DNA from 2 places in the Cupriavidus sp. 05L310 genome. Region 1 is predicted to be linked to the other one. Evidence: predicted binding sites of a transcription regulator. Region 1 holds the regulator's gene; the other holds the start of a gene.
What was found. The regulator FliA, encoded in region 1, starts transcription of late flagellar genes. The targets are predictions, from matches to a motif close to CTAAAGTTTNNNNNNNNNNNGCCGNTA.

Region 1 (3,874 bases):
ACATCAAGAAGCGGTTCTAGGAACCACCCGGATCAAAGGCCGCTTGGCAACAGAAGGCGACAGCGCATCCCCCTCAGGCCACCCCGGGCAGTGAGGTGAAACCACCTTTGACGTTCACCGGCAGGTATCAACGCTCGGCGAGCGGCAACCGTGCTGCGCGAAGCGAGTCAATGCGCCAATCAGCGGCGTACCTTCGAGATCCCCGACATACAAGCCCGGCCCTTGCGCACCGAACACCGGATTGCTCCAGCGCAACATTGGACAACAGCGCTCCCGTCAAACCCCGAAGGCTCTAAGGCTCGAAACCGTGAAGGAATTGCAAGAAGAAGCGATGCCGCCAGAACCACGATCGGTGTAGCCGTGGGGAGCGCCCGAGGGGCGGGCCACACCCCAACGCGATGCGAAGCGAGCCGTCAAGGTGTACCAGGCCGTATGGGGCGCCTCGGGATCCGGCGAAAAGAGCGGAAAAGAGGGACCCATGTTTGAGTATCCCCTTAAGGCGATGCGAGTTTGGGTCCCGGCCGCTCTTTTCGCTGGATCCCGAGGGGGTGTCGCCCCATCCGGTGCGCTTCTTTGCCTACTTTCTTGGCAAGACAAGAAAGTAGGTCGCCCCCCGCAGGGGGGTGAAACCGCCTTTGACGTTAAGCTTTTGAATTTATGTTTTTATAACCCACCGCCGCCAGCAACAGCAACATCACCTAAAACTAACCGTAACCTGATTCGACTGCCCCAACAACACCGGCATCAGCGCCCCCCGCCCAGGCACCTGAAACGCAAACACAAACCCCTTGGCCGCATCATCCCCGCTAAACGCCTCGGTAAGCCCCTCCGCCCCCGGCAACAACACACAACGCTGCGCATTGCACAAATAAGCCTGCAGCTCATTAGGCGGCGTACTAGCAAAACTATATCGCCACCGCACGGTAGTAATAGCCCCCTCCGCCTGCGGCAAGTAACCGGTAGGCAAGATCGGCGGCGACACCGTACGCAACCCTTTGCCATGCAGCGCAGGCCCGTTCACGGAAGCCGACCAGGAATGCAGCGGCCCGGCGGGCGCGGCCCAGGCCGCGCAGCAGGCCGCGGCCAGCACCGCAGCGCCAAGACGATGGCACCAGCCCCTCATAGCAAGCCGCGCAGCTGCGAACGAAGCCGCGTAATAGCCTGGCTGCGAATCTGGCAGACCCGCGACTCCGTCACCTCCAGCACCGCCCCGATCTCACGCAAATTGAGCTCCTGGTCGTAGCACAACGACAGCACCAGCTTTTCCCGCTCCGGCAGCCGCTCGATGGCACGGATCAGCGCTTCGCGCATGCCGCTTTCCATCAGCACAGTGAGCGGGTTGCCATCGTCGCTGACGCTCAGGTGCCGGTCCAGGAAGTCCTCTTCGCCGGAGCGCTCGAAGTCCTCGTAGTGCAGCAGCTGGCAGCCATAGACTTCATTGAGCAGTGTCTGGTATTCGTCGAGCGGCAGCTCAAGCTCCTGCGCCACTTCGGAGTCGAGCGGCGCGCGGCCCAGCGTTTGCTCCAGGCCGCGCACGGTGCGTTCGATGCGCCGGGTGAACTGGCGCAGGCTGCGCGACTGCCAGTCATTGGCGCGCACCTCGTCAAGCATGGCGCCGCGGATGCGCTGGCTGGCATAGGTCTCGAAACGCGCACCGTGGGTGTCCTCGTAACGCTTGGCGGCATCGAGCAAGCCGATCATGCCAGCCTGGATCAAGTCATCGAGCTGCACGCTGGCAGGCAGCTTGGCTGCCAGTTGCAGGGCGATACGACGCACCAGCGAGGCATGCGCCGTCACGGTGTCGGTCTGTTCGAGCTTTCCCTGAATCGTGTACATGGTGGAATTCTCGTGAGTCCTGGCTGCAGGCCCAGGCGTTTAAGCCAGGGCCGGGGCTGACGGCGCCAGCGGCGCCGTCGGGGTTGAACGGGAATCGGTGGACAAGGGCCAGTTGGCAATGCCCGTGGCGATGCGGCGTAGCGCGGCGGTAGCGGGCGCCGCGGGAAAGGCCTCCACCACGCAGCGGCCTAGTGCCACGCTGCGTTCCACCAGCGGGTCGTACGGCAGGCTGCCGGCGGGGCTCGCCTCGACGCCGAGATACTGGCTGGCGGTGCGCGCCAGGTTGCCCAGCACGGCACTCGCGGCGGCATCGCTGGCGGCGGCGTTGATCACCAGGTGGAAGCGCCGGCAGGCGTACAGGTGATTGAGCCGCTTGATGCAGGCATAGGCGGCCTTGATCGAGGCCGGCTCCGCGCGCAGCACCACAACGAGGTTGTGCGCCGTGCCGGCTACCTGCGACAAGCCGCCGTCTGCGTCGCTGCGGGCATCGGTGAGCACAGTGCGAAAGCCATTCAGCGCCTGCAGTCCGCCACCGGCCTGCGGACTGCCGGGCAACACCGCGATGGTGCCGGCCGGGCGCTTGCCCAGCGCGGCTTCCAGCGTCACGGTGCCGCCCAGCACGGCAGCCAGGGTGCCTTCCGGCATGGCGCCGGCAAGGCGGGTCGCGCGGGCGCCGAAGCGGTCTTCATCGATGAGCAGGACGCGCTCGCCTTGCATGGCGAGTGCGTTGGCCAGCCCCAGGGCCACCGTGGTGGCGCCGGCACCGGCATCGCTCGCGACCACCGCGATGCGGCGCGTGGCGCGGGGCGCCAGCATGCGCCGCAAGCTTTCCGCCTGGTCGGAGGCGAGTGAAGTCACGTCTTATTCTCCCTGCGTCAGCGTTTGCAACACGCGGCTGCCGTTCATGCTCGCTTCGAGCAGGCCGGCGGCGTCGCCGGGATGAAAGGCCTCCTGCGGCGCTTCGTGGGTGGCGGACGGCGTGGCGCGGCCACCTCGGCCGGGGTAGTTCTCCAGCACGCCGAGCAAGGCCAGCAAACGGCCGAGGCCTTCCACCAGCACGGCGGCGGCCGGCATCTGGCGGGCGGGCGCGCGGCCGGTCAGCCGCGCCAGGAACGCGGCGGCGCTGTCGTCGCACGCTTGCTCCAGCCGCAGCGCGGCTACCGCCATCTGCAGGGCGAGCAGACGCGCGCAGGCTTGCGCTTCGGCCAGCGAGGATTCGTTGCCGCCTGCCTGCCCGCCCTGCCCCAGGTGATCCATTGCGTGGCGCAGCGTGCGAAGTTGCGCTTCGCCGGCTTCAGCCCAGCGGGCCCAGCGGGCCAGTTGCACGCCCTCGGCCGACAACGCCGGGTCGCACAGCAGGTAGTGAACCGCTAGCGTCTGGCCGTTCTCGCGATCGACCACGCGCGACACCAGCAGGCCGGCCTCGATGCCGCTCTCGGCGGCGCCGCGCGTGCCACGTGCCTGGCCCTCAAGCACGCGCACCGGCGTTTGCGCGATCCACTGCACGGCGTCGCGGCCGCGATAGTCCATATCTTCCACCGCGTGGAAGGTCAGCGTTTCGGCCAGCGCATCGAGCTTGACGGCCGCGCCACCGCTGACCACGCGCGTGGTCTTGCGCGCGGTGGCAAGCCAGCGCTCGCCGGCTTGCTGCCAGCGCGCCAGCGTGGCGGCGGCGGGCATGGCATCCAGCAGATTGACCACGGTACGGGCGGCGGCGATGGCGGCGCACAGGGTGGCAGCGTCGGCTTCCCATCCGCCTTGCCCGGCTTGCAGCGCCGGGCCGGTGCGGCCGGCGGGCGCGGCGGCGGCCGCCAGCGGCAGGCCGTCGCGGTCAGCCAGCCAGAGCGTGTGTTGCCAGGGGCGCGGCGCGCGGCGCCCTGCCACCGGCGCGGCGACCGTGGCGCTGAGCGAAAGCACGAAACGATCGCAATGGCGGCTCAGGTCGCGGCAGGCGGCTTCGCGCACCTGCTGCGCCATCAGGCGCGGCGAGGGCGCGTTCTCGGTGCGCTGCTGCCAGAGCGAGCGGACCAGCTCGAAG
Region 2 (3,874 bases), on a different contig from region 1:
TGCGCGAGCACTCTACTTACGCGAGTCTCTCCTGGCAGCCCTTGCACCTGGGCCCGCTCCGGATCGGCGCGATGGCCGGCGCGGTGCGCGGGTACCCGGACATCAATCATGGCGGCTGGTCCCCGATGGCCGCGCCGGTCATCAGCATCGAATACGGACGCCTGGGTGCGAACCTGATCTATGTCCCAACCATGCGGGGCAAGGTGGACGGCTGCATTTCGCTGCAGATCAAGATTCGGGTCTGGTAGCACTGTGGAGCCGAAGCCGCAAAAAAGAAGCGCCGCATACAAAAGTATGCAGCGCTATGGAAAGAGGGCCAAGGGGTCGGGCCCTCATCGGGGATACCACCCCGGGGAGGAGCGGTATGTGGCTACTTTAGCGAGTAGCCATGCCCCGACATGCCAGCCCTTTCCTAATCTACAAGGAGAAATTTCTGCAAAATGAGCCGGGAGACTTGCGCGCAACCTGACCAAGTGGTCATGCCCCTGGCGCGGCCAACCGGCTGCCAGCTGCCGGCGGAGCGCAAAACGCCGCCAGGCAGCGGGTTTCAGACCAGCGCGATGCGATCCTCCACCAGCCGGATCTGGCCGCCCGGCTTGTCCTCCATGATCTTCATCGACTTCTGCCCGATGTGCAGGCTGACCCCACCATGGATACGCCGGCTTACTTCGATCACGGCTTCGGGAGACGGGCGCAGCTTTTCGGCCAGTTTGGCCAGCCTGGAGTCGAGTTCGATCGAGTCGCGGGTGAGCTTGAACAGGGTGGCGCGCGCCTTCTCGCGCAGGTCGCCGACGGCTTTCTCGGGATGCTTGGCGAAGAAGCTGACCAGTTGCTGCACCTTGCCCTGCTCGGCTTCCAGCTTCTGGCGCTGGGCCTCGGCCTCGGCCTTCTCGGCTTCGGCATAGGGGTTGGTTCCGACCTGCACGATGGTGGCCGCGCCTGCGGCGCCACCGAGGATGGCGGTACGCACGGCCAGTTGCGCCCGGCAGCGTCCCCCGGTGATATTGCCCTGGCCGCCCTTGGGGCTGCCGGCGACGATGCTGGTCCCGGCCGCGACATCGCTTTGGCGAATGCCGCTTTCCACCTTGACCTCGGTGCCGGCCTCCACCACCGCGCTTTCGATAAAGCGCGCATGCAACGAGCCCTTGCAGCGTACCCGCGCCTCGGTGGCGGCGTTGTCGGCACTCTGGTGAGCGCCTTCGGCCTTGCCGATGATGCCGCCTTTCACCACCACGTTGCCGCCCGCCTCCACATGGGCGGCCTCGATGGTGCCGCTGACGATCACGTCGCCGGTCACGCGCACGGTCATGCCGGTCTTGATGTCGCCGTTGACACGCAGGGTGCCGTCGAACGTGACATTGCCTGAGTGCATGTCCACCGCCTCGACATCGACCACCGGGCTCACGCTGGCGCCTTGCGCCGACAACACCGGCGAGCCGGAAATAGCCGCCAGCAGGACCTCCGGATCCGCAGGATCGGGGGCCACCCCGGTCAGGCCTTCCGCGAACGGCGGATCGGCGGCGGGTACGGCTGCCACGGTCTTGCCGAAGACATCGACGCCATCGGTGCCCTGACGAGCCGGGATACGCCGCATCAGCGGCGTGCCTGGGTTGACCAGCATTAAGGATCCGAGGTCGCGCAGATCGATGCGGCCGCTTTCATCCTCTGCCACCAGCGGCTTGCGCGGCGCCAGCAGGCTCTCGAAGCGAGCCGGCGTGCCGGGCAGCGCGGCGCGTCCCGTGGCGATTTCCAGTCCGTCGCACAGGCCCGCTTCGACCGCGCCGCGCAGCACCTCCCGGTCCGGCTCCGCAACGACGCCGCGCTCGGCCAGCGCGGTGCGGATGTCGTCCCGCGTGACCGCGCGGCCGCCCTGCGGCGGCAGCAGGTTAAGCCGTACGCTCAGGTTGTCGCTGCTGACGCTGAGTTCGAAGTAGCCGTCCGTCAACTGGCCGATCAACGCTTCTACCGGCATGCCCTCCGTGGCACGCTGGCATTGCGCGAGAAAGGCGCCGATCGCGGCCGTGTCCATCCTGGCCTCGGCCCAGCCGCCACCGGCCAGTACCGCTTCCAGCCCCGCGCGGTCCGGCGGCAGCCGGCCCGGTGCAACGGCGAATATTGCGCGCAACTGTCGCGTGCCTTCATCCAGGCTGACCTGCAAGCCTGCGGCTACGCCGGCTACTGTGTCTTGTCCCCGGTTTTCCATTCAGTTCTTCCCTTGATGGATCGTGTCCGGGCGGCGCGGCCCCGTCTTCCGCGCCGCCCGCGGTCCCGGCCCGGGTATCGCCGCGCCCCTGCGCCGCATATCCGGCGCTGGTTATATGGCGAGGCGGCATGCTGCCGATGGCTGGCGCTGCGTACCTGGCGGCACGCCTGGGTTGGCTCGGCCACCGGATGCTCGGGCCTGCCGGGCAGGCCCCTGGGCCGGGTGTCATTTGCGCGCCGAAGGGTCTATGTCCTTTCTGGCGCACACAACACCAACGGCCGTTTCGCGGAAAACTTGAGCCGGGTGACTTGGCCGGCGGACGCTCCACCGCCAGCGGCGGAAAATGTACACTTCCGTCCATCGACGGAATGCCACACCGTAGCAAAGAGGATCACTGATGATCGTGCGAGAACGCCCCTCGGGACTGAAGCTGTTCCTGGTCCTGCGAGGCTCGGTCCTGCCCCGCATCTGGCGCGCGCTGCTGGTGAACTTGGTGGTGGCGGTAGGCGTCACGCTCAGCCACGGTGCGTTTTTCCAGCACAAGATCACCCTCACGGCCATTCCCTTCACGCTGATCGGCTTGCCGCTGGCCATCTTCCTGGGCTTTCGCAATACCGCCGCCTACGACCGTTTCTGGGAAGGCCGCAAGCTGTGGGGAGACCTGGTGGTACGCAGCCAGAACCTGGCTCGGCAATGCCTCGGCCTGATTGCCGAGGCGCCGGGTAGCGCCGCCGCTGCCCCGGCCGGGCTGGACGATGTGCGGGTTCGCATGATCTCGCGCGCCATGGCTTATGCCTACGCGCTGCGCAACCGCCTGCGCGGCAGCAGTGCGGATACCGGGCTGGAGCGATCCTGGCTGCGGCCCGCGGAGCTTGCTGCACTGCAGCGCAGCACCAACGCCCCAGCCGCGCTGATGATGGGCATGGGCGAGGATCTGGGCCTTTGCGTGCGGCAAGGCCGTGTCGATCCTTGCCTTGCCGCCGGCATCGACGACACTTTGTCGCACATGGTGGCCACGGCGGTGGCATGCGATCGCATCCGCAACACGCCCATCCCCTTCTCATACACGCTGCTGCTGCACCGCACCGCATACCTGTATTGCTTCCTGCTGCCGTTCGGGCTGGTCGATACCATCGGCTTTGTCACGCCCATCGTGGTGGCGATCGTGGCATATACCTTCTTCGGCCTCGATGCGCTGGGCGATGAACTGGAAGAGCCGTTCGGCACCAGCCCCAACGACCTGCCGCTCGACGCGCTGTGCCGCGCCATCGAGATCGGCATGAAGGAAGCACTGGGCGAAACCGAGTTGCCGCCGCCGCTCGCGCCGGTGGATTACTGCCTGCACTGACGCGCCATTGCCGGCCGGACCGGCATGCGCCGCTTCCATCACTCGCCCGGCCTGGCGCGACTTTCGGTAAACTCTCGCTGTGCCGGCGCAGCGTCGTCCGGCTTTGGCGCACGCCTCACCGCTTTTCCCAGGTTCGAAACATCCCAGATGGCCCAGAAGTCCCCGGCGTCCAAGACGCCCGCCGCACCGGCGTCCAGCCCCAACGAAATCCGTCCCGGCCAGTCCATCGAGCTGCTCAAGGCGCTGCATATCCTCACGCGCGACGGCAAGATGAACCAGGACAGCCGCCGCAAGCTCAAGCAGGTCTATCACCTGTTCCAGTT

Region 2: AC1DS6_RS08590 (DUF342 domain-containing protein) is a predicted target of FliA. The motif match lies at 2,476-2,502, and genes of this name have one in related genera.

What each region holds. Positions count from the first base shown of each region.
Region 1 covers NZ_JBFTOX010000006.1:16,337-20,210, reverse strand. Annotated here, with positions in the region: gene AC1DS6_RS05250 (flagellar protein FlhE) at 695-1,123, opposite strand; gene AC1DS6_RS05245 (RNA polymerase sigma factor FliA) at 1,120-1,836, opposite strand; gene AC1DS6_RS05240 (MinD/ParA family ATP-binding protein) at 1,876-2,694, opposite strand; gene flhF (flagellar biosynthesis protein FlhF) at 2,698-3,874, opposite strand, start outside.
Region 2 covers NZ_JBFTOX010000009.1:92,397-96,270, forward strand. Annotated here, with positions in the region: gene AC1DS6_RS08585 (hypothetical protein) at 1-248, shown strand, start outside; gene AC1DS6_RS08590 (DUF342 domain-containing protein) at 548-2,203, opposite strand; gene AC1DS6_RS08595 (bestrophin family protein) at 2,601-3,551, shown strand; gene AC1DS6_RS08600 (class I SAM-dependent methyltransferase) at 3,699-3,874, shown strand, end outside.